DNA from 4 places in the Serratia sp. TSA_198.1 genome. Region 3 is predicted to be linked to each of the others. Evidence: predicted binding sites of a transcription regulator. Region 3 holds the regulator's gene; each other region holds the start of a gene.
The links. Region 3 encodes Fur, which represses iron uptake genes when iron is present. Its sites were predicted from a motif close to ATAATAATGAGAACNACTATCAA; they were not measured.
Positions count from the first base shown of each region.

Region 1: a site for Fur is predicted at 4,092-4,114, ahead of exbB (tol-pal system-associated acyl-CoA thioesterase). Genes of this name have one in related genera too.
Region 2: a site for Fur is predicted at 1,882-1,904, ahead of ACUTSW_RS12685 (isochorismate synthase). Genes of this name have one in related genera too.
Region 4: a site for Fur is predicted at 5,381-5,403, ahead of ftnA (non-heme ferritin). Genes of this name have one in related genera too.

Region 1 is NZ_JBQZFP010000004.1:154,262-161,797, forward strand. It holds gene ACUTSW_RS18040 (zinc-dependent alcohol dehydrogenase family protein) at 1-689, opposite strand, end outside; gene ACUTSW_RS18045 (LysR substrate-binding domain-containing protein) at 798-1,724, shown strand; gene ACUTSW_RS18050 (DedA family protein) at 1,721-2,380, opposite strand; gene metC (cystathionine beta-lyase) at 2,535-3,731, opposite strand; gene exbB (tol-pal system-associated acyl-CoA thioesterase) at 4,188-5,159, shown strand; gene exbD (TonB system transport protein ExbD) at 5,163-5,585, shown strand; gene ACUTSW_RS18070 (shikimate 5-dehydrogenase) at 5,657-6,475, opposite strand; gene ACUTSW_RS18075 (substrate-binding domain-containing protein) at 6,507-7,536, opposite strand, start outside.
Region 2 is NZ_JBQZFP010000002.1:278,220-285,755, forward strand. It holds gene entS (enterobactin transporter EntS) at 1-794, shown strand, start outside; gene fepB (Fe2+-enterobactin ABC transporter substrate-binding protein) at 781-1,740, opposite strand; gene ACUTSW_RS12685 (isochorismate synthase) at 1,940-3,145, shown strand; gene ACUTSW_RS12690 ((2,3-dihydroxybenzoyl)adenylate synthase) at 3,154-4,779, shown strand; gene ACUTSW_RS12695 (isochorismatase family protein) at 4,783-5,637, shown strand; gene dhbA (2,3-dihydro-2,3-dihydroxybenzoate dehydrogenase) at 5,637-6,395, shown strand; tRNA gene ACUTSW_RS12705 (tRNA-Lys) at 6,871-6,946, opposite strand; tRNA gene ACUTSW_RS12710 (tRNA-Val) at 6,954-7,029, opposite strand; tRNA gene ACUTSW_RS12715 (tRNA-Val) at 7,069-7,144, opposite strand; tRNA gene ACUTSW_RS12720 (tRNA-Val) at 7,185-7,260, opposite strand.
Region 3 is NZ_JBQZFP010000001.1:2,037,526-2,045,061, reverse strand. It holds gene ACUTSW_RS09800 (beta-N-acetylhexosaminidase) at 1-628, shown strand, start outside; gene ACUTSW_RS09795 (sugar efflux transporter) at 700-1,854, shown strand; gene galE (UDP-glucose 4-epimerase GalE) at 1,903-2,934, shown strand; gene ACUTSW_RS09785 (glycosyltransferase) at 2,937-4,898, shown strand; gene fur (ferric iron uptake transcriptional regulator) at 5,104-5,550, opposite strand; gene fldA (flavodoxin FldA) at 5,873-6,412, opposite strand; gene ybfE (LexA regulated protein) at 6,642-6,929, opposite strand; gene ybfF (esterase) at 7,186-7,536, opposite strand, start outside.
Region 4 is NZ_JBQZFP010000001.1:1,328,450-1,335,985, reverse strand. It holds gene ACUTSW_RS06380 (S9 family peptidase) at 1-1,522, shown strand, start outside; gene exoX (exodeoxyribonuclease X) at 1,556-2,224, opposite strand; gene ACUTSW_RS06370 (carbon-nitrogen hydrolase family protein) at 2,252-2,998, opposite strand; gene ACUTSW_RS06365 (TraR/DksA C4-type zinc finger protein) at 3,375-3,800, shown strand; gene pip (prolyl aminopeptidase) at 3,969-4,922, shown strand; gene ACUTSW_RS06355 (DNA polymerase III subunit theta) at 4,953-5,183, opposite strand; gene ftnA (non-heme ferritin) at 5,558-6,076, shown strand; gene yobA (CopC domain-containing protein YobA) at 6,381-6,764, shown strand; gene copD (copper homeostasis membrane protein CopD) at 6,768-7,536, shown strand, end outside.

The DNA of each region.
Region 1 (7,536 bases), on a different contig from region 3:
TCATACACGGCGTCCACCCAGTCGCCGTTCAGGCGGTTAATGCCGTGATCGGCACCCAGCGCTTTGGCGCGCGCCAGTTTTTCATCGCTGGCGGAGGTGATGTACACCTCAGCGCCGTGCGCCTTGGCTATCTGTAGCGCGAACAGCGCCACACCGCCGGTGCCTTGCACCAACACCGATTCGCCGGCGTGCAGGCGGCCCTGTTCCACCAGCGCGAACCATGCGGTCAGCCCGGCGCACGGCAGGGTGCTGGCCTGAACGTCGTCCAGCGAAGCAGGCGCTGCCGTCAGCCAGTCTTCGTGCAGCACCACGTATTCCGCCAGCATGCCTTGATAGAAACCGCCAAGGGTGCGGTAGGGCAACGTTCGCGCGTCACCGTGCGGTTTCCGGGGGCCATCGATCCAGTCGGGGCTGAAGGTGGAGATCACCCGATCGCCGGGTTGGAAGCGGCTGACGCCGGTGCCGATGGCATCCACTTCGCCGGCCATGTCGGAGGCGGGAGTAAAGGGTTGCGGCAGCGTCATCCCCATCCCGGTTTCAATCACCAGTTTGTCGCGGTAATTAAGCGACACCGCTTTCACTTTCACCCTGATCTCGTGCGGCCCCGGTTGCGGGATGGCGCTTTCGGTCAGTTGCAGGTGTTCACGCCCCAGGGCGGTCATTGTCCAGCGTTGCATTGTGTCAGTCATGGTTCACTCCAAAGTCGGTAATAAGTAGACCTGTCAATATTATCGTTGATTGATATTCGCCAGTGGCGATAATATTTCCTTTGATTGTTTCCTTCAGAGATACAAACCATGACCGATCGGTTGAACGGCATTTCGGTATTTGTCACCGCAGTGGGAGCGGGGAGCTTTGCGCTGGCTGCCAGCCGGCTGCATCTTTCGCGCTCGGCGGTGGGGAAGACCATCGCCAGACTGGAACAGCGGCTTGGCGTGCGCCTGTTCCACCGCACGACTCGCAGCCTGAGCCTGACCGACGACGGGGCGCTGTTCTACGAACGCTGCCTACGAGCGCTGGAGGAAATCCGCACGGCGGAAACGCTGCTGGAGTCGGGCAAACGAGAAGTCAGCGGCAGGCTAAGGGTAACGATGCCGGTGCTGTTTGGCCGCATCTGCATCGCGCCGCTGCTGACTGAACTGGCGCGCGAGCATCCCGGGTTGGAGCTGGAGCTGTCGTTTAACGATCGCGTCGTGGATTTGATTGAGGACGGTTTTGATCTGGCAATCCGCAACGGCGAGTTGGGCAACAGCAGCGGGCTGGTGGCACGGCGGCTCGGTAACCATCGCATGGCGCTTTGCGCCGCGCCGGCTTATTTGCAGCGCCGCGGTGAACCGCAGAACATTGAACAACTGGCGCAGCACGACGCGGTGGCTTATGTGCGTGCCGGCGTGGTGCGTAACTGGTTGATCCCCGAAGCGGACGGCGTGACGCGGGAGATGATGCCAGGCACCCATCTGCAGATGGATGATCTGCAGGCGATAGCGGATGCGGCGGTTGCCGGGTTCGGCATTGCCTGGCTGCCGTGTTGGCTGGTGCGCGGGCAACTGATTAAAGGTGAACTGGTGCGGGTTATGCGGGATAGGCCAGGGCTGTTTTTCGACGCTCATGCGGTGTGGCCGCAGACGCCGCATCTGCCGTTGAAGGTGCGGCTGGCGGTGGATCGGTTGGCGAGCGAGTTGCCCGCCAATATGGAATTGATCGAAGCGAAGCCTGTCGGCTAGGCGGAAGCGCGTTTTTTGCGCCAGATAACCAGCATGGCGCCCAGTAAGCCCACCAACAGCAGCAGCAGCGGCAAGAGCATCAGCCCGGTCATCACCTGGCTTTCGTAGCGTTTCACCAGCGGGATCTGGCTGAAAGCGTAGCCGAGGCTGACCAGAGTGCCGACCCAAACTGCCGCGCTTAACCAGTTAAACAGATGAAAACGCGTACTGTTCAGCCCAGAGATGCCGGCTATGGTCGGCAGCAGGGTGCGAACGAAGCCGAGGAAGCGGCCGATCATCAGGGCCATCAGGCCGTGACGGTTAAACAGGTTGTGCGCGCGTTGGTGGTACTGGGCGGGCAGTTGCAGCAGCCAGCCTTTCACCAGGCTGGTATGCCCCAACCAGCGGCCCTGCAAATAGCTGAGCCAGCAGCCGAGGCTGGCGGCGAGGGTCAGAATAATCAGCGTGGGGACAAAAGCCATCACGCCTTTGGCGATCAATGCACCGGATAACAGCAGCAGGCTGTCGCCGGGCAGGAAGGAGGCTGGCAGTAATCCATTTTCAAGGAACAAAGTGGTGAAAAGCACGGCATAAACCACCCAAATTACGCTTGGGTCGGCAAGGGCAATGAAGTCCTGCTGCCAAAGCGCATGAACAATCTCTCGTAATACATCCATTTTAAGTCCTGTTGCATGCCGGTTGCGCCCGGGGCCCCCTTCTCCAGGAGGCGATGTTGACCGTATCTGACCATTACTCGCGTAGTGTACTGCTAATAGCTTAAGCACACATTAAACGAAGCAGAATAAAATTGGCAGCGCAACGGGCTGCGGATCAGCGTGCGTTGGCGATACGCTCGAACCCTTTTGCGAGGTCGGCGATCAGATCCTGCACGTTCTCCAGGCCGATATGGAGGCGTATCAGCGTGCCGGAGAAATCAACGCCGCCCGCCGGACGGATCGCCTCCAGCTCTTCCGGTTGGTTAGCCAGGATCAGCGACTCATAGCCGCCCCAGGAATAGGCCATGCTGAAATGGCTGAAGTTATCCAGATAGTCGGCCAGTTGTTTGTCGCTGAGCCGCTGTTTCAGCACGAAAGAGAACAGGCCGTTGCAGCCGCTGAAATCGCGGCGGTAGAATTCATGGCCTTTGCAGCCGGGCAGCGCGGGGTGATTGACCACCTCTACCTCCGGCCGTTCCGCCAGCCAGTTGGCGACTTCGATACTGCTTTGCTCGTGCTGCTTCAGACGTATGCCCAGCGTACGCAGGCCGCGGCTTGCCATATAGGCGGTATCGGCGTCCACCATCTGGCCCATCAGGTAAGAATATTCGCGCAGTTGGTCCCAACAGCGTTCGTTGGCCACGGCGGTCCCGAGCATGTAATCGGAATGGCCGATGATGTATTTGGTGCCGGCCTGAATCGAAATATCGATATCAAAATCCAGCGCCTTGAACAGCACGCCGGCCGCCCAGGTGTTGTCGATCATGATCACCATTTCCGGCGCTACGGCGCGGATGGCCTGCACCATCGCCGGGATATCCTGAATTTCCATGGTGATGGAACCGGGGGATTCAAGAAACACCACGCGGGTGTTGGGCTGAATAAGCCCGGCGATGTCGGCGCCGATCAGCGGGTCGAAATAGGTGGTCGTCACGTTCATGCGGCTAAGGATGTGGCTGCAAAAATCCTGCGTCGGCTCATAGACCGAACCGGTCATCAGCACGTGGTCGCCGGCGCCGACAAAAGACAAAATGGCGTTGGATACCGCCGCCGCGCCGCACGGATAAAGCACGCAGCCCGCGCCGCCTTCCAGCTCGACCATCGCATCCTGAAACGCGAAGTGGGTCAGGGTGCCGCGGCGGCCATAAAACAGTTCGCCGTGGGCGCGTTGGGCTGTGGCGTGTTTCTTGGCCGCAACGGAGTCAAATACCAGTGAGGAAGCGCGCTGGGTGACGGGATTGACGGAGCCCAGGGTATAGCGTTTGCTGCGCCCGGCGGCGATCAGCGTGGTTTCGATATTTTTTGACGTCATAGGAATGGGCTCACTTTTACTGGCTTTTCACTGGCGTTTTTGCGATAGCCCTTAGGTTAACATGACATATAATAGCCATCCAGACGTTTTAACTTCCAGATATAGAAACGGCCATAATCCTCTGTCGGAGCGCGTTCTGGCATGCCATCATTCTGCATGACGGCGTTTAACTCGCACGCATATCGGCAAACGGACAGCCCACAGGCAAAAATGCTGTCGGCGCGCGTTTGTTGCATCTCTGTGGGCGAAAAGTAACGAAAAACCCTTTAAAAGGGGAGTAAAGGGCCTAACCGGCAGCGAATGGGCGAATGTTGCGGCTCCGACGCCGCGAGATCTGAAATATTGCCGATTATTTGGTAAATAATAATGAGAACTACTATCAATCCCTGATTGGTTTGATATGATCGCACGCTGAATTATTCCTCAATTTTGATCGGTAACGGGTGGAGGCACAGCGTGAAAACGGCTGGCAAGCATTTAAATCAAGGATCGTTCGGCCAAGGCCGGGCGCAATGGGGCAAGGCGTTAGGCCGTGGTCTGATCGCTTCGATGGTATTGGTGATTGGGCTGGCCGGCAGCGCACAGGCTGCACCGGCGGCCAACCCCGCCGTGACCGAGAGCGTTGCTCCGGCCGCCGCACCTGCTGCTGCAGCACCTGAAAGCCTGACCCCGCTCAATCCGGCGCCGACCCTTCAGCCACCGGAAACCCGCGGCATGGATCTGTCCGTTTGGGGCATGTACCAGCACGCGGACATCGTTGTGAAGATAGTGATGATCGGTCTGGTGCTGGCGTCTATCGTCACCTGGACCATTTTGTTCTCCAAAGGCAGCGAACTGTTCCGCGCCAAGCGCCGTCTGCGCCGCGAGCAGCTGGCGCTGGCCAATGTGCGTACGCTGGATGAAGCCAGCGAACTGGCGCAGGGTTTCTCCGAAGAAAGCATCAGCGTGGTGTTGCTGAACGACGCGCAAAACGAGCTGGAACTGTCGGCGGAGTCCAACGACAACAACGGTATCAAAGAACGTACCGGTTTCCGCCTTGAGCGCCGCGTAGCGGGTTACAGCCGAAACATGGGGCGTGGCAATGGCTTCCTGGCGACCATTGGCGCTATCTCGCCGTTCGTCGGTCTGTTCGGTACCGTTTGGGGCATCATGAACAGCTTCATCGGCATCGCCCACTCGCAAACCACCAACCTGGCCGTCGTCGCGCCCGGCATTGCGGAAGCGCTGCTGGCGACCGCATTGGGGTTGGTCGCCGCGATCCCTGCGGTGGTGATTTATAACGTCTTTGCCCGTGTCATCAGCGGCCATCGTGCTCAGGTTGGCGACGTGGCGGCGCAGGTGCTGTTGCTGTTGGGCCGCGATCTGGATCTGGCCGCGACGGTAGAGGCCAAACGCTCACAGCATTCACACCAACTGCGGGTGGGGTGAGTTATGGCGATGCGCTTAAATGAAGATCTGGACGACAGCGGCGAACTGCATGAAATCAACGTGACGCCGTTTATCGACGTCATGCTGGTGCTGTTGATCATCTTTATGGTGGCCGCGCCGCTGGCAACGGTAGATATCCGCGTCGATCTCCCCGCTTCTTCAGCCAAACCGCAGCCGCGCCCGGAAAAACCGGTGTTCCTGTCGGTGAAAGCGGATAAGCAGCTGTACGTGGGTGAGCAAGCGGTCAGCGCCGATCAACTGACGGCGGTGCTGGATCAGCGCACTCAGGCGAACAAAGAGACCACCATCTTCTTCCAGGCCGACAAGACCGTGGACTACGAAACGCTGATGAGCGTGATGGATACGTTGCGTAAAGCCGGCTACCTGAAAGTGGGGCTGGTGGGGATGGAAGGCGCCGCGAAGTAGCGGGCCGGATATCGCTAACGATGAGAAGGGCGCTGAGGCGCCCTTTTTCTATTTAAATGCTTTGATAGAATTCAGCCGCGAGCATGCGCCGCGGCGCGGGCGATCTGCTCATCGGTAGGGCGCACGCCGGTATAGAGTACGAACTGCTCCAGCGCCTGCAATGCAATCACTTCCGCACCGGTGATCACCCGTTTGCCCTGTGCGCGCGCGTTGCGAATCAGCGGGGTTTCCGCCGGCAGCGCCACCACGTCGAAAACGATTTTCGCCGCTTCGAGGGTTGCCGGGGCAAAGGCCAGCTGTTCCGCCTCTGCGCCGCCGGCCATACCTATGGGGGTCACGTTGATCAACATATCCGCAGTTAACTCCCCGACTTCCGCCAGCCACTGATAACCGTAAGCGCTAGCCAGCGCCTGGCCTGCCACCGGATTGCGGGCGATGATGTGTCCCCGCTTGAAACCGGCGTCGCGCAGGGCGGCGACCACCGCCTTTGCCATGCCGCCGCTGCCGCGCAGGGCGAAAGTGGTGTCCGCCGGGATCTGATGCTGTGCCAGCAGTTTGGCGATGGCGATATAGTCGGTGTTATAGGCCTGCAGGAAGCCGCCGTCATTGACGATGGTATTGACCGATTCAATCGCCGTGGCGGAAGCGTCCAACTCATCGAGGAAGGGAATGCAGCTCTCTTTGAACGGCATGGAGACCGCGCAACCGCGAATACCCAGAGCGCGCACGCCGCCTACCGCCGCCTGAATATCCTGGGTGGTGAATGCCTTATAGATAAAGTTCAGATCCAGTTCCTGGTACAGATAGTTATGGAAGCGGGTGCCGAAGTTGCCAGGGCGGCCGGCCAGCGACATGCACAGCTGGGTATCTTTGTTAATCTCACGACTCATGATGGGCTCCTTAATCGGGGAAAACCTGAATTTAGGGCTGGCCGAGCAGTGCCTTCGAACCAGGGTGACGCCAGTGGATGCTGCCCGGCAGATATAATGAATTCTGCGCCAACGGCTGCTCGTCGATAAGCCGGCTGACCATATCGAAACTGTGCTGGGCCAGGGAGCGGCAATCCTGGGCTACGGTGTCGATTTTCAGCGTCAGGCCATCGAACAGGTAGTGGTCGTCGAAACTGCAAAGATGCAGGTCGCTTTCCATTAACTGATGCTGATTCAGATAGCGCAGCACCCCTTCCAGCAGGCCGCAGGCGGCGGTAAACAGCGCTTTCGGCGGCCGGCCAAGCTGCGCGCAAAGCTGAGCGAACATCTCGTAGCCGGAGCTGGGGTGGTAATTGCCGTTGATGATCCATTCCGGTTTACAGGTCACCCCGGCGCGTTCGAGGCCGAGCTGAAAACCGGCCAAGCGATCGCGTGTTGGCGAGATGCGCGGCTGGCCACCGAGGAAATAAAATTCGTCCGGATGCTGGCGCGCGACGTTTTCCACCAGCGTGGCGGTCGAGGTCAGTGAGTCTGTCATCACCAGCGGCAACTCGGAGCCGGTGATCAGGCGGTCCATCTGCACCACCGGCAGGCCGGCGTTAATCTTTTGGTATTCCACATCGCTGAGCTGGCTGGAGGCGACGATCAAGCCGTCGACCTGACGTTGCACCAGGCTGTTCACCGCCATCATTTCCTGCGCCGGGTTTTCATCGGAACAGGCGATCAGCAACTGCAAACCCGCCTCGCGGCACAGGGTTTCCAGCTCGCGTGAAATCACGGCAAAACCGTAGTTGGTCATTTCCGGCACGACCAGCCCCAGGGTATGGCTGCGGGAGGATCGCAGCGAACGTGCATGGAAGCTAGGCTGATAGTGGTGCTCGCTGGCCAGCGCCAGAATGCGGTCACGGGTGTCGTCGGACACCCGGTATTCTTTGCTGCGTCCGTTAAGCACCAGGCTGGCGGTCGATTTCGACACGCCGGCCAGCGCGGCAATATCACTGATGGTTATGCGTTTGTTTTTT
Region 2 (7,536 bases), on a different contig from region 3:
CGATCCTGTCGCCGGCGATCGGGGGCCTGGTGATCGCTCACTCCGGCGTGATGTGGAACTACGGCCTGGCGGCGTTGGGCACTTTGCTGACGTTGATCCCCTTGCTGCGTCTGCCGCAGCTGGCACCGCCACCACAACCGCGCGAACACCCGCTGCGCGCATTGGCCGGTGGTTTCGGCTTCCTGTTCCGCAACCGGGTAATCGGTATGGTGGCGTTGATCGGCGCGCTGCTGACCATGGCCAGTGCGGTGCGGGTGCTATATCCGGCGATGTCCGGCATGTGGCACGTCAGCGCAGCGCAATTGGGCTTTATGTATTCCGCAGTCCCGCTCGGCGCGGCGATTGGCGCGTTCACCAGCGGCCGGGTCGCTCACGTAGCGCGGCCGGGCTGGATGATGTTGACGACGGCGATAGGTGCGTTCGTCGCCATAGGTCTGTTCGGTCTGATGCCGTGGTACGGTTTGGCGCTGTTTTTCCTGGTGATTTTTGGTTACCTGAGCGCGGTGAACTCGTTGCTGCAATACGGGCTGATTCAGAACCTGACGCCGGACGCCTTCCTGGGGCGCATCAATGGTCTGTGGACGGCGCAAAACGTCGTGGGCGATGCGCTGGGGGCGTTACTGCTGGGGGCAATGGGGGCGTTTATGCTGCCGGCGATGACGTCGACCAGTTTTGGTTTTGGGGTGGCGGTGCTGGGTGTGGTACTGGCTTTCGCCATGCGCGGTTTGCGCCAGGTGGGCAGCGGCGGGCAGGAAGAAAGGCTCCAGCCCGCCAGCGAGACTACCGAGAAATAAACTGTTTTTCCAACAGCGTCAGCAAGTTGCCGGCGCTGTAATAATCCAGCCGGAAGGTATCGTTGCCCAGCGCGTAAACCCGTTTGTGCTGCACAGCCGGCAGGTGAGCGAGTAAAGGATTGGCCAGCAGGCGTTGCGCGTCGGCGTCTCCGTTGGCGAACAGCATCAGCGTCTGGCCGTTCAGGCCTTCCGCCAGGTTCTCGCCGCTCAACTGAATAATGTCCTTGCGCACGCCCATGCTGCGGCTGTTGTTCAATTTGGCGGGCGGTACCGCCAGAGTGAAGCCGAGCTGTTTAAGCATCTGCCCCTGAGAGGAGTCGGCGGTCCACAGATTGGCGGTTTTGCCGTCCGAACCAAACACCAGCGCGGAGACCGGCTGTTCAGGCAGCGTCATGCGCTGTTTCAGCGCTTTTTCACGCGCATCGAAATCGCCAATGACCTTATGCGCCTGGGCTTCATGCCCGGTGGCCTGGCCCAGTTCTGCGGCCAGTTCTTGCCAGCTTTTGTCGTCGTAATTGACCACCAGCACCGGGGCGATGGCAGAGAGCTGATCGTACAGGCGCAGGGCGGAATCGGCGCCGGTGGCCGAGATGATGATCAGATCGGGCGCAACACCGGCGATGGCTTCCGCATTGGGTTCGCCGATGTACAGGCGTTTGACGCCGCGCTGCGCGGCGATGTCACTCCATTGACGGAAGAATCCCTGTTTGTCCGCCAGACGGCTGCCGGGCGTGGTTGCCCCACTGGCGACGACCGGTGCGTCGATGGCCAGCAGGGTGCCGGTGACGGTAACGCTGGTAGAAACGATACGGGCAGGGGGCTGATTGAGGGTGATCACGCCGCGTGAGGTTTCAATGTTACGCGGCCAGCCGGCATCGGCGGCGTGCGCGGCGCTGATTGCCGCTAGCCCGAACAGCGCCAGGCCGAAGATCAGGTTCTTCTTCATAAAGAAAGTCCTTAGGTTTTAAATAGTAATACTTATCATTTATATAATTTATGCTGCTGATTTTCTACCACGATGAAGAGGAGAAGAGCTGTTTACAATTATTGACATGGCAAATTTCCAAGGGTACTTTAACGCGGTCAAACATAAATGATAATCATTATTATGTTTGTTATCATTCACGAAGAGAAATGGAGTACCGATGAGCGTGACTGTAAAGGGTGCCGGCCAGAAACCGCAAAGCAAGGAGAGCGAACTGAATACTGCAGGCGTTTCGCCCACCGCGGGCTTCTTCTTTACCTCTCCTTTCCGTAGCCTGAGTACGCAAGGCTGCTTCGCCAAAATCACGTTGCCCGCCGCGGGCGGGGACCAGGTGAATGGGGAGTTCCAGCGAGAGGTACGGCACGCTTTCGCCGAAGCGAAACTGGCCGGCGTGAAGAACCCGGTACTCTGTGGCGCCATTCCTTTTGATACTCATCAACCTTCCGCGTTGTTTATTCCCCAGCAAACTCAGTGGTTTGAACGCGATGCCTTTTTGGCCGGCGCAACGCCGCCGCAGGACAGCTTGCCGGAAATTACCCGGCAAACCGAAGTGCCTGCTCAGCAGCCATTCATGCAGATGGTTGCCGATGCGGTGCAGGCTACCCGTGGCGACCGGTTGGATAAAGTGGTGCTGTCGCGCCTGCTGGAGATTGAAACTCGCGAGCCTGTCGATCGCCAGGCGCTGATGGCGCGCATCATCGCCCAGAACCCTAACGGTTTCCACTTCCACGTGCCGCTGGAGCAGGGGGCGCTGGTGGGCGCCAGCCCGGAATTGCTGTTGCGCAAATTCGGCGCGCAGTTCCATTCCAATCCGCTGGCCGGCTCTGCCCGCCGCGATGCCGATCCGCAGCGGGACCGCGAAATCAGCCAACAGCTATTGGTGTCGGACAAAGACCTTTATGAGCACAAGTTCGTCACCGAAGGCATGCGCCAGGTATTGGCCGACCGCTGCCGCCACTTGAACATTCCGTCATCCCCTGAATTATTGAGCACCACCACGCTGTGGCATCTGTCTACGCCTATCGATGGCGAAGCCGCCAGCCGGGCGGAAAATGCGCTTTCGCTGGCCTGCCTGTTGCACCCGACTCCGGCTTTGTGCGGCACGCCAACCCAGCTTGCGCATCAGGTGATCAAACAGCTTGAACCCTTTGATCGCGGCCTGTTCGGCGGCATTGTCGGCTGGTGCGATGCCGAAGGCAACGGCGAGTGGGTCGTGACCATTCGTTGCGGCACCGTGCAGGGCAATCAGGTGCGGTTGTTTGCCGGTGCAGGCATCGTGCAAGACTCTTCGCCGGAATCCGAATGGCGTGAAACCGGTACCAAACTCAGTACCATTTCGCGGGCGTTTGGCCTGAACCAAGGATAGGCATACCCATGAGCATTGATTTTACTCCCTGGCCTGAGGCGTTGGCCCGTCGTTATCGTGAACGCGGTTATTGGACCGACCGGCCATTGACCGACATTATTGCCCGCCAGGCCAAAAATGACGCCGTGGCGCTGATCGACCCGCAACGCAGCCTGAGCTATCGCCGGCTCAATCAACTTTCTGACCGGCTGGCCGCCGCGCTGCAACGTCGGGGCTTGCACAGTGGCGATACCGCTCTGGTGCAGTTGGGCAACGTGGTCGAGTTCTATGTGGCCTTCTTTGCGCTGCTGAAAATTGGTGTGGTGCCGGTGAACGCGCTGTTCAGCCATCAACGTAACGAACTCAAGGCTTATGCCGCACAAATCAAACCTGCGCTGCTGATTGCCGATCGCCAGCATGGCCTGTTCGGCAACGACGAATTCCTCACGGCGTTTCGCGCCGAAAATCCTTCATTGCGCATAGTGGGGCTGCGCAGCCAGGCGGAAGGCGAGCAGTCGCTGGCCGCCTGGCTTGAAGAGGATGCCGAAGATTTTATCGCGACACCGACCCCGGCTGACCAAGTGGCGTTCTTCCAGCTTTCCGGTGGCAGCACCGGCACGCCAAAGCTGATCCCGCGCACCCACAATGATTACTACTACAGCATCCGTCGCAGCGTGGAAATTTGCCATTTCGATGCGCATACCCGCTACCTGTGCGCGCTGCCGGTGGCGCATAACTACCCGATGAGTTCTCCGGGCGTACTCGGCGTGTTTTATGGCGCCGGTCTGGTGGTGTTCGCCAGCGATCCGGATGCCGGGCAATGCTTCCGTTTGATCGAGCAGCACCAGATTAACGTGACGGCGCTGGTGCCGCCGGCGGTGACGCTGTGGCTACTGGCGATTGAAGAGTGGGGCGGTCAACCCTTGGCCAGCCTTAAGCTGTTGCAGGTGGGGGGCGCCAAGCTGAGTGAAACCCTGGCCGCGCGTATTCCGGCGGAAATCGGCTGCCAGTTGCAGCAGGTCTTTGGCATGGCGGAAGGTCTGGTGAATTACACCCGGTTGGACGATGACGACCGGCATATTCTCACCACTCAGGGCTGCCCGATGTCGCCGGACGACGAACTGTGGGTGGCCGATGATGAGGGTAACCCGCTGCCGGTGGGGCAAACCGGGCGCCTGATGACCCGGGGCCCTTACACCTTCCGCGGTTATTACCAAAGCCCCGAACATAACGCCGCCGCCTTTGATAAAGACGGTTTTTACTGTTCTGGGGATCTGATTAGCCTGACTGAAGACGGCTATGTGAAGGTGGAAGGGCGTCAAAAAGATCAGATCAACCGCGGTGGGGAGAAGATCGCCGCCGAGGAGATCGAAAACCTGCTGTTGCGCCACCCGGAGGTGATCAATGCGGCGCTGGTTTCCATGCCGGATGAGCTGATGGGCGAGAAGAGCTGCGCCTTTATTATCGCCGCCAGCGCGTTGAAGCCGGTGGCGCTGCGCCGCCATTTGCGTGCAGAGGGCGTGGCCGAATTTAAATTACCTGATCGCTTTATACAGGTCGATACGCTGCCGCTCACCCCGGTAGGAAAAGTGGATAAAAAACGGTTGCGTCAACGCCTGGAGACGCAATCACTGACTCAGGCCCAGGGAGAATAAGTCATGGCCATACCTAAACTTAACGATTACGCGCTGCCGACGCAGGCTGAACTGCCGACCAACAAAGTGAGCTGGACGGTAGAACCGCAGCGGGCTGCGTTACTGATCCACGATATGCAGCAGTATTTCCTGAATTTCTGGGGTGAAGACAGCCCGCTGATTAAACAGGTGGTAGAGAACATTGCCAATCTGCGCCGCTACTGCAAATCACAGGGTATTCCGGTGTTTTACACCGCGCAGCCCAATCAGCAAAGCGACGAAGACCGCGCGTTGCTGAACGATATGTGGGGGCCAGGGCTGAATAAACACCCGGAGCAGCAGGCGGTGGTTCAGGCTCTGGCACCGGAAGATGACGATACGGTTCTGGTGAAGTGGCGTTACAGCGCCTTCCACCGTTCGCCGCTGCAGGAAATCCTGCAGGAGTCGGGGCGCGATCAGCTGATCATTTGCGGCGTGTATGCTCATATCGGCTGCATGACTACCGCCATCGATGCCTTTATGCGCAATATCCAGCCGTTTATGGTGGCTGATGGTCTGGCGGATTTCTCCCGCGACGAACACTTGATGGCGCTGCGTTACACCGCAGGCCGCTGTGGCCGTGTGGTGACTACCGCCGAGCTGCTGCCGGGCATCGCCAGCAAAGCTGCGTTGCGCCTGCAAATTATGCCGTTCCTCGATGAAGACAGCGAAGACATGGGCGACGATGAGAACCTGATCGACTACGGTCTGGACTCGGTGCGTATCATGGAGTTGGCCGCGCGCTGGCGTAAAATCCGCAGCGATATTGATTTTATCGCGTTGGCCAAAAACCCGACCATTGACAGCTGGTGGGCTATGTTGTCGCAGGAGAAGTCTTGATGGGCAAAGAGGGCGATTTTGCCGGTAAGCGGGTTTGGGTTACCGGCGCGGGGGCCGGTATTGGCCTGGAGACGGCGTTGGCGTTTGTTAGGGCCGGTGCCGAGGTAATTGGCTTCGACCTGCGTTTTGACGAACCGGAATACCCGTTCCGCACAGAAGTGCTGGATGTAGCCGATAGCGATGCGGTAGACAGCTTGTGTGGGCGTTTGCTGGCAGCACAGCCAGCGCTGGACGTGCTGGTGAACGGTGCGGGCATTTTGCGGATGGGGTTGGCAGATGAGACCAGCACCGCAGACTGGCTGGCCTGTATGGCGGTCAATGCCGGCGGGGCGTTCAATATGTTCCGCCATGCCTTGCCGGTGTTCCGTCGCCAGCGGCGCGGTGCGATTGTCAGCGTAGCCTCTAACGCGGCGCATGTGCCGCGCGTCGGCATGGCGGCCTATTGCGCTTCCAAGGCGGCGTTGCGCAGCCTGTGCCAAACCGTAGGGTTGGAAATGGCGCCTTATGGCGTGCGTTGCAATCTGGTTTCGCCCGGTTCGACCAACACGCCGATGCAGCGCGGCATGTGGCAGGACGAAAGCGGTGAACAGAACACCATTAACGGCTTCCCGGAGCAGTTCAAGCTGGGTATTCCGCTGGGCAAGATCGCCCAACCGCAGGAAATTGCCGATGCCATTTTGTTCCTGGCTTCCGATCGCGCCAGCCATATCACTATGCAGGATATCGTGATTGACGGCGGAGCGACGCTGGCGGCCTGATATACCCGTCATACTTCAAGTTGCGTGTGTGTTGACGGCAACTTGAATTATTTAGGGTATATGACTGCTGATTATTATGGCCACAGGGCGCTGCTTGCAGCGCCTTTTTTATGGGCGCTAAAAGGGGGGCAGGTAATAGAGGTTGTGGTGATTTCCGGGCTACAGATGCGAAAAAAGCGCCAAAAGGCGCTTTTTTCTGTATTGGTGGGTCGTGCGGGATTAACTCGGCCTTTGGCCTCGCCCTGCGGGCCAACGCAAGCGTTGTTCAAAATTGTCAGGGCCAATTTTGTCGAACCTGCACAGGTTACTCGCTTCTTTCAGAAGCTCACCCTTCGGGCCAACGCAAGCGTTGTTCAAAAGCGTAAACGCTTTTGTCTCATCCGGCACGACGCGGTGCGTTATGTGGCAGAGTTGTTTGGGATAATTACTGTGGCGCAGATGCGAAAAAAGCGCCAAAAGGCGCTTTTTTCTGTATTGGTGGGTCGTGCGGGATTCGAACCTGCGACCAATTGATTAAAAGTCAACTGCTCTACCAACTGAGCTAACGACCCGCAGAAGTGGTGGGTGATGACGGGCTCGAACCGCCGACCCCCTCCGTGTAAAGGAGATGCTCTACCAACTGAGCTAATCACCCACTTCAGAACTTCCGGGTACTGCCAAACAAGAGAATGAGTGGTGGGTGATGACGGGCTCGAACCGCCGACCCCCTCCGTGTAAAGGAGATGCTCTACCAACTGAGCTAATCACCCTCATTCTTCTCATTTCTTACTGCTTTACTGCTCAACAAGATGGTGGGCGATGACGGGCTCGAACCGCCGACCCCCTCCGTGTAAAGGAGATGCTCTACCAACTGAGCTAATCGCCCCGTCTTGTTGGAGTCGCATTATAGGGATAGTTGAAAGTGAGTCAACGGTTTTTAAAATGATTTCAATCGTTCGCCGCAAATTTAAACAGGATGCGATATTTATCACCACCAATGATGATTCTTTGCACATTGTTATGCGAAATGCGCCGCAGCGATAACGAAAACCGGTGCGGCAATCTCGTGTCGGCGTTGAGGAATTAGCGGGGGGTGGTACAATGTTGCCCACTTTTTTCAATTCCGAGCAATCGTCGGCAACCGCCGACCCGCGTTGCGTAA
Region 3 (7,536 bases):
CCCGGACGAACGCGGCTACTACTGGGGGACTCGCTTCAGCGACGAACGGAAAATGTTCAGCTTCGCGCCGAACAACCTGCCGCAGAACGCCGAAACCTCGGTTGACCGCGACGGCAATCACTTTACCGCCAAGAGCGACAAGCCGTGGCCGGGCGCTTACGGCATCTCCGCACAGATGTGGAGTGAAACCCAACGCACCGATCCGCAAATGGAATATATGATTTTCCCTCGCTCATTGTCGGTGGCCGAACGCGCATGGCACCGTGCCGGTTGGGAACAGGATTACCGGGCGGGGCGTGAGTATAAAGGCGGGGAAACTCATTTTGTCGACGGCAAGCAATTGGATCGGGACTGGCTGCGTTTTGCCAATATCCTGGGGCAGCGCGAGTTGGCGAAGTTGGACAAGGGTGGGGTGAGCTATCGCTTGCCGGTGCCGGGCGCCCGTGTGGTGGGCGGCAAGCTGGAAGCCAATATCTCGCTGCCGGGCTTGGGCATTGAGTATTCCATCGATGGCGGCAAACAGTGGCAGCGTTATGACGCCAAAGCCAAACCTGCGGTAGCCGGCGAAGTGCAGATTCGGGCGGTAAGCCCGGATGGCAAGCGTTATAGCCGTGCAGAGAAAGTGTAAGCCTTAACCGTGGCCCGTCTGATTGCAGGCGGGCCATTTTTTTCAACGGTAGCGTTCGGCGGTAATCAATCATGAATTCGATACGGCTGACGTTTCTGGTAGTCGCTTTTTGCTCCGGTATTGCCGGCGCACTGCAAATACCGACGCTGAGCCTGTTTCTTACTACTGAAGTGCAGGTCACGTCGTTATGGGTCGGGCTTTTTTACGCGGTTAACGCCGGCACGGGCATTGTGGTCAGTTTCTTGCTGGCAAAAAAATCTGATCGCCTGCGTGATCGGCGCAATCTGATTTTAATCTGTTATTTATTGGCTGCGGGCAACTGCCTGCTGTTTGCGTTTAACCGCAATTATTTGACGTTAATTACGGCAGGTGTGTTGTTAACCGCTATCGCCAATACGGCGATACCGCAATTATTTGCCCTGGCGCGTGAATATGGAGAGAAAACGTCGCATAACGTGGCGATGTTCAGCGCAATGATGCGCGCCCAGCTTTCGCTTGCCTGGGTCTTTGGTCCGCCATTGGCTTTTATGCTGGTGGTGAATTACGGCTTTACGGCCATGTTTATGTTTGCCGCTGGGATATTCCTGTTGGTCACGCTGCTGGCCTGGCGGATATTGCCCGGGGTGGTGCTAGCCGAAGAGGGCTGCGTCGGTATTGCTCCGCCGCTGCGGCAAAAAGGGGCCTTCGATAAAGACGTTGGCCTGTTGTTTTGCGCCTCGGTATTGATGTGGACCTGCAGCGCCATGTATTTGATCGACGTGCCGCTGTATATCACAGCCGGGCTGGGCTTGCCGCATAGCCTGACCGGTTGGATCATGGGGCTTGCCGCCGGAGTCGAGATCCCGATCATGATTCTGGCCGGGCGTTATGTGAACACAATAGGCAAACGCCCGATGATGGCGGGTGCCATGGTGGCCGGCATTGTGTTTTACGCCGGCATGTTGTGGTGTACCTCGGCCGGCGGATTACTGGTTTTACAGGTGTTTAACGCGATATTTATCGGCATTATCGCCACCGTCGGCATGTTGTATTTTCAGGATCTGATGCCGGATCGTGCAGGAATGGCCACCACGTTGTTTACCAACAGTATTTCAACCGGCGTGATCCTGGCCGGAATATTACAAGGTTTTCTGACCGAATATGGGCCGCACTTCTCCGTTTATTTGTTAGCCGTAGTACTGCTTTTAATTGCTTTGCCCGTGGGGGGGAAAGTCCGGGAAGTTTAGTAGTTTCTGAGTGAGTCGTTTATTTTTAAACACAAACAAGGATACATGATGGCTATATTAGTGACGGGTGGTGCCGGTTATATCGGTTCGCATACGGTATTGGCATTGCTGGAAAGGGGAGAGGAGGTTGTCGTGTTGGACAATTTGTCCAACAGTTCGCCGGAGTCGCTGTTTCGGGTAGAGAGGCTGACCGGTAAAAAAGTGATTTTCTATCAAGGGGATATTCAAGAACACCATTTACTGGATCACCTCTTTCGCCAGCATGATATTCAGGCGGTTATTCATCTCGCCGGGTTGAAGTCGGTTCGAGAATCTACCGAGGAGCCGCTGAAATATTATCAAAATAACATTTCCGGCTCGCTGATCGTGCTGGACAGAATGCGCCATGCCGGTGTTCGGAAATTTATTTTCAGCTCTTCCGCCACCGTTTACGGGCCGGCGGAATATACCCCGCTCACGGAGAGTTGCCGCGTCGGGCAGACGACGAATCCTTATGGCACCTCCAAGTTTATTGTGGAACAGATTTTGGCGGAGTTTGCCAGAACCGCACCGCAGATGGCGATCACCGCGCTACGTTATTTTAACCCGGCCGGGGCGCACGAGTCTGGTTTGATCGGTGAAGATCCCGCAGGCATTCCCAATAATCTTCTGGCTTATCTGGCACAGGTGGCTATTGGCAAACTTGCGGTGTTGCCGGTGTATGGCAACGACTATCCCACCAGCGATGGCACCGGGGTACGTGATTATATTCACGTTATGGATCTGGCCGAAGGGCATTTGAAAGCGCTGGATAATCTGCGACCGGGTTTTAACGTGTATAACCTGGGCACCGGCAAAGGCTATTCGGTGCTGGAGATTATCCAGGCATTTGAGCGCGCCTGCGGATTTAAAATCGCCTATCAAATTAACCCGCGCCGTGCAGGAGATATTGCCGAGTGTTGGTCTGATCCGACGCTGGCGGCGGAAAAATTAGGCTGGAAAGCCAAAAGAAGCCTGGAAAAAATGGTTCGCGACGCCTGGCATTGGCAGAGCAAGAATCCACAGGGATACGGCCATTGCACACCGCTGCTGGGAGGCTGACGATGAAGCTTGATGACGAGCATTTGGGATTGATGCAGCATGAGCTGTTTCGTGCCGACTATGAGGCCTGGATTAATAACCTGAAGTTAGCGTTCGTGAAATCTCAGCGCCAGCGTTCCCCGGCGTTGCTGGAACAGTACCGGCGTGGGGTCAGCCAGCTGCGGGCGTGGCTGGTTGAGCAAGGGCGTTTATTCGATGCCGCGCAGTGTTCCTCGTTGTTCTGCGTTCCTACTCGTCCGCTGGCCGCGCAGGAAAAATTGCTGCACCGCATTTGGCTGGGCGGGGCGATTCCCGACGATGCCAGAGAGGTTATTTCCCAATGGGGAGATGCGCAGCAGGCTGTTCGCAACACAATCGCCGACGAATGGGTCGGGATGTTGTGGGTATGGGATGCGCGGCAACTCAAAAATGAGGCGTACTTTTCCCCAGCTTCGGAAGTGAAAGGCGGTCTGCTGGGGGAGTTCGATGCCGGCAACCACCGGTTGCAGGTGCATTCGCTGAGCGAACTGGCGCAAAAAAGGCTCGGCGGCAACCTGGATTTTATCCACGCGCTCCATGATAAGCGCTATTACGCCACGCTTTCTGACTACTTTCGCTTTTTGATCCTGATTGAAATGGGCGGAATGTATATGGATATCGACACTCTTCCGCACCGTTCGGCGACGTTTTTCCTGCTGAAACCCGAAGTGCCGGATTACCTTCAGTTTCTGCCCAATGGCGAGGTCAGCCACGTCAGCGGGTTGAATTTGTTTCTGGATGAAACCGGGATGATCATTGGCCGCAGCGGCGATAGGTCGCTGTGCAAAATATTGGCGGGTCTGGATCAGATCTATGCGGCGCAAAGCGGTGACGTGCCGGATAAAAACCCTCTTTATGAAAGAAGGCTGTTCGACGCGTTTTATCTGTTGTGGTGCCGCCACATCGGCAGGACTGTCCTTAGCCACGATCGTTTCTGCAAGGATCATGGGGTTCATTATGACGCTGTTCCGCAGGCGGTGACCTGTGGTATCCGCGGCATGCGCCTGTTGGAGGATGTGCTAACCAATGAGACGTTGCCGCTCGGGGAGGAGGAACTGCGCAGCTATCGACAGTGTATAAGCCGGCTGGAGCAGGTGGATTGGCAGCTTGAGCAACCGACGGATCTGGCGCGCCATGCGGAAATATTTACCGTCGATGAAGTGCCGCGCATGGCCTACCCGGCGCAGATAAGGTCCGATATCGATCACTACCATTACTATTCGGTGCTGTCCCATGACCGCGCGCTGGATCGGGTGAACCAGCTTTTTGGCGAGTATTTGATAGCCGATAACCGGCGGCAGATCGACGAGGGCAATTACTGGCGGTTAACCGTCGGAGCGGGCGATGCGGCATTGCCGCTAGCGCAGGGCGGGCTGCATTTTCTGCCGGGGCGGCAAGCTGGCGAAGCGGACAGGATCCGCATGGCGAAGCTGCTTTTTGCCACCAGCTACCTGGAATACTGCTCTGCCGGCAACCCGGCCGGGATGGATCTGGTATCGCTGCAGCAGGCGCAAAATATCGACCCCTATCTGGACCTGATTACCCTGGCTTACGATCGGTGCGGGGCGTTTATCGGATTTTTCACTGCGGCGAGTCTCGACGAGTTGTATGGCGTTGAGGCGAGCTATCTATATCGCGATGAAATAAAGCCGCTTGATGAGGCCTACGACGATTTTGTGCACAGCCAGTGCGGTGCGGACGATTACTTTGTCTGCAGTCTGGCCATTGAGAGCCGATTCCGCGGACAGGGTCATTTTAACCCCCTGTTTGCCCTGATTAAGCAGCAGGCGCAGCAGCGCCGGGCGAAACATATTGTGCTGTGCGTATGGCAAAGCAGCGATGCCTGCCAAATCTACCTGAATAAAGGGTTCCGCGTTCGCGGCGTTTTCGACTATGCCTGGCCAATTTTCTTCGATCGGCTGCTGTTTCTTGAATATGCATTGTGACGAGTTTGCCCATCCGCGTGTCGGCGGGTGAGTTGACGGTGACGTGAGCGTCAGTGGGAAGTGAGAGAAGTACCGTGGAGAAGTGCCGCTGCAATTGTTGTCTTTCTGATGTGATTTTCCCCGGGCCTGTCCGGGGATTTTTTTGCCCTGATCTGGAGGCATAAAAAAACCGCCGTTAAGGCGGTTCTCAATGCCGGTCAGGGCATTATTTTTTGTCGTGCAAGGTGTCGTCTTCACGGCAATCACCGATTTCACAGTGACCATACAGGTAGAGGCTATGGTTGGTGAGCTTGATGCCGTGCTGCTTGGCGATATCACGCTGACGCACTTCGATAGACTCATCGCTGAATTCGATCACTTTGCCGCAATCCAGGCAAATCAGGTGATCGTGGTGATGCTGTTGGGTCAATTCGAACACGGACTTGCCGCCTTCGAAGTTGTGACGGGTCACAATCCCGGCATCATCAAACTGGTTCAGTACGCGGTAAACCGTCGCCAGGCCAATTTCTTCGCCCATGTCGATCAGTTTTTTGTACAAATCTTCCGCACTGACGTGATGGCATTCCGGATTTTGCAGTACTTCCAGGATTTTGAGTCGCGGAAGCGTGACTTTTAGGCCGGCCTTCTTCAATGCGGTGTTGTTGTCAGTCATGCGGATTCAGTCCTGTTACTATGCTAATCAAGTTGAGGCATTCTTGCCTGTGGCATCGGTCGGCACAAAGAGTTAATTGCGTGTCATTATAGAACCGGTTGCCCTAAATGGAAACCGCCGGTTGTTAACAAAGATATCATGGCACAATTGCATGTTACACACGCAACGTCTTGATGGATGGGATAAACCGATATCTCAGTCTACCTTGACGATGTGGGAAGTTACAAACATGTAGCTTCTATTGCAGAAATCCGTGCTGCCGATGAACGGCCCTGCTGGCAACACTATGCACTTTGCAGGGCTTTTGTTCAACCTTTGAGGGTTAGCCGACGATATCGGCCAGGCTCAGTTCTTCGCTGATCTGCTTCACCCAGGCTGCGACGCGTTCGTTGGTCAATTCCGGTTGACGATCTTCGTCAATCGCCAGGCCGATGAAGAAATTGTCATCCGCCAAACCTTTCGATGCTTCGAAGTGGTAACCCTTGGTCGGCCAGTGGCCTACAATCGCGGCGCCGCGTGGCTCGATGATGTCGCGGATGGTGCCCATCGCATCACAGAAATATTCCGCATAGTCTTCCTGATCGCCACAACCGAACAGCGCAACCAGCTTGCCGTTGAAATCGATTTCTTCCAGCGTTGGGAAGAAGTCATCCCAATCGCACTGGGCTTCGCCGTAGTACCAGGTAGGAATACCCAACAGCAGAATGTCGAAAGCTTCCAGATCCTCTTTGCTGCTTTTGGCGATGTCGCGGATTTCCGATACCTCTTTGCCAAACTGCTGCTGAAGAATTTTCTGGATCATCTTGGCAATGTTTTCGGTATTGCCAGTGTCGCTGCCAAAGAAAATGCCTACATTAGCCATATCGCGTATAACCTTTAAATTCAATTAATTGCATTGCACGATGTTAGCGTTGAACGCGATAACACCGATTAAAATGATGACATGGCAAGAAGCTGCCTCTTACCGGTAAGTGCGTATCATGCCAGAGATTTACCCCGGGGTTTTATCGCGTTTATGCGATGCCGGGAGGAATAAAACGGTGTTGATCGGTGTCATCCATAACACCGCGCCGCATGTGCGGCTGCAAAGATCAATGTTCCGGCTGTTCATCCGCCAGTTGTGCCAGCAGCATTTGCTCAATAAGCTCGCTGCGGCTGATATTGCGCTGTTCCGCCAGTTTGTTCAGGGCGTCCACCGCATCCGCGTTGATTTTCAGTTCCACACGCCGTAAGCCACGGACTTTATCGCGTCGAAGCTGATTACGCTTATTGATTCTAAGCTGTTCATCTCGGGATAGCGGGTTGGTTTTCGGGCGCCCCGGACGGCGTTCATCTGCGAACAGATCCAGCGTCGTGCGATCCGTTTGTTCTTTTGCCATAGGTAGCGGTACTGCAAGGGAGTTTGCATCAAAAAGCGTATACGCTTCCGGACGGTTCGGTTAACACACTTCGGGCCAATAAACCCTAACCCAAATTTACCCCCAGCCTGGCGTTACTGAACACGCTGAGCAGGGCGGCAAAATTATAGCGCGCCATATTACCCCAGCAGATAGAGCAACGACAATGTTTAACTGAGCCGAAAACGCGCTAAGCCGTTATCTTTAGCGCGTTTTTTCGCCAGAGGGCAGTTTTTATTCAGGCTTCGTCGAGAAAACGGTGGATGGCGCGCAGTACCGCCTCCGGTTTTTCCGCGTGAACCCAGTGGCCTGTGCCGGCAACCACGTGCGCTCGCGCCTGCGGGAACTGACGCGCGATATCTTCACGGTAGCTGTCCTGCACATAGGGCGACAGGCCGCCGCGGATAAACAGCGTCGGGTGCGGCCATGCGGGGACGTCCTGCCAGCCGGTGACGTTTTCGTATTGGTCTATCAGTACCGGCAGGTTAAAGCGCCACTCGCCCTGATGAAAGGATTTCAACAGGAACTGGATCACGCCTTCTTCTTGCAGGTAGCTGCGCATCAACTCCGCGGCCTGCTGGCGTTGGGT
Region 4 (7,536 bases), 710 kb from region 3:
AAACACCTCCGGCAGTTTCGAATGGGCGAACGACTCCGCCACCGTTTATTACGTGCGTAAACATGCCAAAACGCTGCTGCCCTATCAGGTGTATCGCCACGTGGTGGGCACAGATCCGCAGCACGACCAACTGATCTACGAAGAGCTGGACGACACCTTCTACGTCGGGCTGGAAAAAACCACCTCCGAACGCTTTATCCTGATTCACCTGAGCAGCACCACCACTTCGGAGATTTTGCTGTTGGACGCCGATCGCGCCGACAGCACGCCGCAGATGTTTGTGCCGCGCCGCAAGGATCATGAATACGGCATCGATCACTACCACCAGCATTTCTATATCCGCTCCAACAAGGACGGCAAGAACTTCGGTCTGTATCAGAGCGAGCAGGCGGATGAAGCGCAGTGGCAGGAGCTTATCGCTCCGCGTATCGAGGTGATGCTTGAAGGCTTCAGCCTGTTCCGTGACTGGCTGGTGGTGGAGGAGCGCAGCGAAGGCCTGACCCAACTGCGGCAGATCCACTGGCAGAGCGGCGAAGTGAAACGCATCGCTTTTGACGATCCGACCTATACCACCTGGCTGGCCTACAATCCTGAGCCGGAAACCGAACTGCTGCGCTACGGCTACTCTTCGATGACCACCCCGACCACGCTGTATGAGCTTAATCTCGACAGCGGCGAGCGCGTGATGCTCAAGCAGCAGGAAGTGAAAAACTTCACGCCGGAAAATTACCGCAGCGAACGGGTATGGGTGAAAGCGCGGGATGGCGTCGAGGTGCCGGTCTCGCTGGTTTATCGTCAGGATAGCTTTATCCGGGGCAGCAATCCGTTGATGGTTTATGGCTACGGCTCTTACGGCAGCAGCATGGATCCGGCCTTCAGTGCCAGCCGCTTGAGCCTGCTGGATCGCGGTTTTGTCTTCGTCCTGGCGCACATTCGCGGTGGCGGCGAGCTGGGGCAGCTGTGGTATGAGGACGGCAAGCTGTTCAAGAAGCAAAATACCTTCAACGATTTTATCGACGTGACAGAAACGCTGATCGCGCAGGGTTATGGCGACGCCAAACGCGTCTTCGCCATGGGCGGCAGCGCCGGCGGCCTGTTGATGGGGGCGGTGATCAATCAGGCGCCGCAGTTGTTTAACGGCATCGTGGCGCAGGTGCCTTTTGTCGACGTGGTCACCACCATGCTGGATGAGTCTATTCCGCTGACCACCGGCGAATACGACGAATGGGGCAACCCGAACGAGCCGGCGTATTACGACTACATCAAGCAATACAGCCCGTACGATCAGGTGAAAGCGCAAGATTACCCGCACATGCTGGTGACCACCGGGCTGCACGATTCGCAGGTACAGTACTGGGAACCGGCCAAGTGGGTGGCGAAGCTGCGCGAGTTGAAAACCGACGATCGTCAGTTGCTGCTGTATACCGATATGGATTCCGGCCACGGTGGCAAGTCCGGGCGTTTCAAAGCCTATGAGGACATTGCGCTGGAGTACGCCTTTATTCTGGCGCTGGCGGAGTAATTTGCAGGCGGGCGGCGATTGCTGCCCGCTTTTTTAGCCGATCAGATAGTATTTCAATGTATGCTTCATGTCCGGGCTGAGATCCTCGATGGACTTCAACATCCAGCGCAGATAGCCGGGATCTTCCTGCGCAATGCGATCAATTTCCTGCCCGCGATACTTGCCGAATTTGAATTTCTTCAGCAGCACCGGCTGTTCGGTGATTTGCGTCATTTGTTCCGGCGTCCACCCTGAATCCTTGACGATGCGTTGCAGCAGCGCAGCGGTGACGTAGCAATCGTACAGCGCCCGATGCGGGTACAGCGTGGTGTCTTGCGGCAGTTGCACCTCCAGATTCAGCGCATAGCGCAGATACTGGTTGCCGTATTTGATGTCCGGGTAAAGGGTGCGCGCCAGCTTCATGGTGCATATCCAGGCACCGCGCATTTCCGGCAGTACGCCGCGATCAAACGCTGCGTTGTGCGCCACATAGTAAGGGCTGCCAAGATAGCGGCCGATCGCCACCGCGATGCGCGGCTTACCCTCGACCATCTGTTCGGTGATGTGATGGATAGCCATCGCATCAATGCTGATGGGCCGATCGGGGCTGACCAAGTCGCTCATCGGATTGGCGATGTGGCCGTCGATCAGGTCGACGGAGGCGACTTCCACCACACCGCCGTCCAGCCCGCAGGTTTCAGTGTCTATTACGCGTAAAATCATGGTTTCCTCAGGGGCAACAACACAGCGTTAGCTTAACCGGCAGTAGCGCCCGTGCCAACCGTTGGGACGGTTTTCTGCAATCAGCAACCCCTGGCTGCTATCTGGTACGCTGGCTACCTGTTGGCCTGTTTCATCCCATATTGCGCTTCTCCCGGCAGGGATCCAGCCACCGGTAGGGCCGGCATGGTTAGCCATCAAGGTGAGAATGCCATGTTGTTGCGCATAACTTGCCAAGTTAGAGCTGTCGGTGGAGTAACCGGCTTGAGAAACCAACACGCCGGCGGCGTAGATCTCGGCACCGGCTATTGCGGCATCGGTTGCATGCTCTGGGTGCGCGGTGTCAGCGCAAATCGCCAGGGCGATCCGTCGTTGGCTTACCGTCAACAGAGGGCCGCCATTGCCGGGACAAAATATCTCTTTTTCCGCACCGTGCAGATGTTGCTTGGTGTAAGCATTTCGGCTGCCGTCGGGGCTGAACGTGAATGCGCCTATAAACAACTCAGTGCCATCGTTGAGCGGAGCGCCGACAACAAGCGTCATCTGTTGTTGTTTAGCCGCATTGGCTAGTGGCTGCAAACGTGGATCGTCAAGCGTAAGGGATAAACGACTGGCAGCATTGAGCTCGTAACCGGTCAGCGAAAGTTCAGGAAAAATCAGCAACTGCACATGTTGTTCAGCGGCCTGACGGATAAATGTCAGATGGTGGTCCAAATTACGGTCAATATCAGCTGCCACGGCGTGGTACTGAGCGGCGGCGATAGTCAAGCGGGGCATCGGCATTCACTCCGGCAATTTCAGACAACAAAAAACCCGCCTCGGCGGGTTTAATTACGGTTAGAAGTTCGCTTACTCGCCGGACGTTTGCCCTTTTTTGGCGCGTTTGCCTGCGCGTTTCTCAGCAGGGGTTTTCAACGGCTTCTTCTTCGCATTTTTCTTGCTATCCATTCCCTTACTCATGTTGGCCTCTCAGTTACCTATGGGTGGGTGGTTTGCTAAGCCATTAACCACCTTACACCGGTTGGTTGCAAGCATGAAAACGTATGTTTTAGTCAATCGCTTGTTAAGCGTGAGTATTTTGTTTTTTGTGAAAGGCGGTTTAATTGGTGTGATATGTTATAATGTAACAAATAAATAATCACCGGAGAGCGCAATGACCGTCGTTTCCTTGTTAAACCCACAACAGCTCTTGGCCATGCCGGAGTCTGATTATATGAACCCGGCACAGCAGGCGTTTTTTCGCCAACGCCTGCTGGAGGAGCAGCAAAAATTGCTGCTGCACATCGATGCGTTGAAACGTGACATCGACGGCGGTGAAGTCTCCGGCGACGAAGCGGATAAAGCCGCGCGTGAAGAAGACCTGCGATTGCTGTTCCGCCAGTTGGACCGCGAAAGCCGCTTGTTGCCGAAAATCGCTGCGGCGTTGTCGCGGCTTCATAACGGAGAGTTCGGCTATTGCCTTGAAACCGGAGAGCCCATTGGCCTGCCGCGCCTGCTGCTGCGACCTACGGCGGAACTGGGCATCGAGGCGAAAACCGCTCAGGAAATGCGTGAGCCGCACTTGCGCAAAAGAGGCTGACCCGTGCGCTGGGTATGTCCGTTTGGGCTGACCCGGCCGGTATTTTGCGGTCATTTTAAGCAAACGCACGCTAACTTGCCGGGGAGTGTGGGAGTTTTCAGGTTTTACCGTTGACCTGATGGGCCGCTTCGGCTTTTATGAGGGTATGACCACAGAGACGGAAGCGCCATGGAACAATTACGAGGTTTGTACCCGCCGTTAGCAGCGTATGACAGCGGTTGGCTGGACACAGGGGATGGCCACCGGATCTACTGGGAACTGAGCGGTAACCCGAAGGGTAAGCCGGCAGTCTTTATTCATGGCGGACCGGGTGGGGGGATCTCCTCCTATCACCGCCAACTGTTCGATCCGCAGCGCTACAAGGTGTTGCTGTTCGATCAGCGCGGCTGCGGGCGCTCCAAACCGCACGCCAGCCTGGACAACAACACCACCTGGCATCTGGTGCAGGACATTGAACGCCTGCGCGAAATGGCTGGCGTGGAGCAATGGCTGGTGTTCGGCGGCTCATGGGGATCGACGCTGGCGTTGGCCTATGCGCAAACCCATCCGCAGCGCGTTAGCGAAATGGTGTTGCGCGGCATCTTCACGTTGCGTAAGCAGGAATTGAGCTGGTATTACCAGGACGGCGCTTCGCGCTTCTTCCCGGAGAAATGGGAGCGCGTGTTGTCGATTCTTTCAGAGGAAGAGCGTAAGGACGTGATCGCGGCCTACCGCCAGCGCCTGACCTCAAAGGATCTGCAAGTGCAGCTTGAAGCGGCGAAGTTGTGGAGCGTGTGGGAAGGGGAGACGGTAACGCTGTTGCCAAGCACCGAGTCCGCCTCCTTTGGTGAGGATGACTTTGCGCTGGCGTTCGCCCGCATCGAAAACCACTACTTTACCCATCTGGGCTTTCTGGATAGCGACGATCAGCTGCTGAGCAACGTTCCGTTGATTCGCCATATCCCGGCGGTGATCATCCACGGCCGCTACGATATGGCTTGCCAGGTGAAAAACGCCTGGGATCTGGCGAAGGTCTGGCCGGAGGCGGAGCTGCATATCGTCGAGGGTGCAGGGCACTCCTTCGATGAACCGGGTATCCTGCATCAGTTGATGCTGGCCACCGACAGGTTTGCGGCAAAATGACGCAAAACCCGCCATGACGGCGGGTTTTTTTTATCTGGATTTCGGCTCGTACGGCAGGCGCGAATACTTGTGTGATTCGACGCGATAGAACGCCACGCGTTCGCGGAAATAGTCGCGCAGGTGCGCCGGCTGTTCGCGTTCAACCATTTCCGGGATCACCGGCATGTTATAGCGTTCTTTAAACGCCACGCCGGAAGCCGCGAGATCAACGTTCACCTTGTCCATCTCTTCTTTGGAAAGCTCTGCCAGATTGTAACCCACCGTATTCTCCTTACTGTCACCGCATTGGATCAGCGCAGAAGGTAATGCACCCGGCGGCGCTTGGCAAGCCTGAAGCGCAAGGGGAGCAGGGCTGCGGGAATAACGCCAGCCATCAGCGTTTATTTATTATGCCGAAGGTAATGCAATCTATTTGTTTTATTAAATAAGAACGATTCGTTTTTGGGATAAATGTACAGATGGAAATAGTTATCATAATAATTTAGATGAATGATTAACATTTAATTTAACATATTGATTTTTAATTGATTAAAAATTAAATGACTCGTGATGTAAATCAGGTGTTTTTATTTTGTTCTTACCAAGGCATAATGCGGAAAAATTAAATCGATACCTGCAAAATAAAAGGGATAATTATGCTGACGCAAGAAATGACCAAAAAGCTGAATGAGCAACTGAATCTGGAGTTTTATTCCGCCAACATGTACCTGCAAATGAGCGCATGGTGCAGCGATAAAGGCTTTGAAGGCGCGGCCGCATTTCTTAAAGAGCATTCTCAGGAAGAGATGCAGCACATGCAACGTCTGTTCGATTATCTGAGCGATACCGGCTCTCTGCCGCTGCTGGGCACCATTGCCGCGCCGCCGGTTGAGTTCGAATCCCTTGCGGACGTGTTTCAACAGACTTACGAACATGAGCAACTGATTACCCGCCAGATCAACGAACTGGCGCACGCGGCAATGGTCGCTCATGACTACTCTACCTTCAACTTCCTGCAGTGGTATGTCGCTGAGCAGCACGAAGAAGAGAAACTGTTCAAATCCGTGCTGGATAAACTGGCGCTGGTGGGCAACAGCGGCAAGGCTCTGTTCTTCATCGATAAAGATCTGAAGAAAATGGGTGCGGCCGGTGAAAACGGCAACGGCCAGGGTTAAATCTGCGCTGAATAACCGCGCGTCGGGCTTTGCCTGGTGCGCGGTTTTTTTATGCCCTGCATTTAGCATGGTTTAGCAGCGATACGTGCTGCCAGATCGCAGAATGCCAGCGTTCTGCTCGACTTACGGATCGAGTCTCGTTATCATTTAATACGATACGCTACAGGGAGGGTAGAGAGTCAAAACAGCGGGTTAGCCGTTATTCCCGCTCTTCTGTTTACCCGTGGCGCAATCATCTGCGGTGGGTTATGGCCGCCGGCCTTGGCCCTTATCACCCTCGATTATTGCTTTAAGGGATATCACTGTGATCGGTAAAATTCGTTCTTCGTATCGCCTGCTTTCTACTATTTTTGTGTTGTTTGTCGGGTTATCCTCGCAGCAGGCGCTGGCGCATGCCCATTTGAAAGTGCAGACGCCGGCGGAAGATGCCATCGTCAGCCCGGCACCGAAGGTGCTGACGCTCAATTTCTCCGAAGGCATTGAGCCTAACTTCAGCGGCGTGAAAATTACCGGCCCGAACGATGCCAAAGTGAAAACCGGTAAATTGCAGCTCGATGCGAACAACAACACCCAGATCAATTTGCCTATCGAAGACGATCTGGCTGCCGGCAAATATAACGTTAGCTGGCATGTGGTTTCGGTCGACGGCCATAAAACCAAAGGCCAGTACAGCTTCACCGTCAACTAAGCCATGAGTCTGGCGGCCCTGTTTGTTCTGTGTCGCTTTGTGCACTTTGCGGCGGTGATGCTGATGTTTGGCAGCAGCCTGTTCACCGCCTTATTGTCGCCGCAGCGCCTTTCCCCGTATCTCTCCCGTGACGTGCGTCCTCTGCTGGTTTCCAGCACCTGGCTTGCCGGGCTTTCTGCCGTGGCGTTGCTGGCGACTCAGGCCGGGCAGATGGGGGATGGCTGGGCCGATACCTGGCAACCCGATGTTTGGTGGGCGGTGCTGGGCACCACCTTCGGCGAGGTCTGGCGCTGGCATTTGGGGATGTCGCTGCTGGCGTTGTTAAGCCTGTGGCTGCCGGAGCAACGCCGTACACCGCTGTTGGCGCTGCTCTCCACGTTGCTGCTGGTCAGCATGGCGTTTATCGGTCATGCGGCAATGCATGGGGGCGCACTCGGCGCGCTGCACCGTTTTAACCATGCGCTGCACCTGGTGGCCGCCGGTTACTGGTTTGGCAGCCTGCTGCCGCTGTTGATCTGCCTGCGCTATCTTGCTCAACCGCAGTGGCGCAGCGACGCGGTGATCACCTTGATACGTTTCTCGCGCTGGGGGCACCTGGCGGTGGCGTTGGTTATCTTGACCGGCATAATTAACAGTTTGATTATTCTCGGCAACTGGCCGCTGGATGTGGCTTCGCCATATCAGCGCCTGTTGTTGTTCAAAACCGCGCTGGTGGCGCTGATGGTCATGGTGGCGCTGGCCAACCGTTACGCCATCGTACCGGCGATGAGCA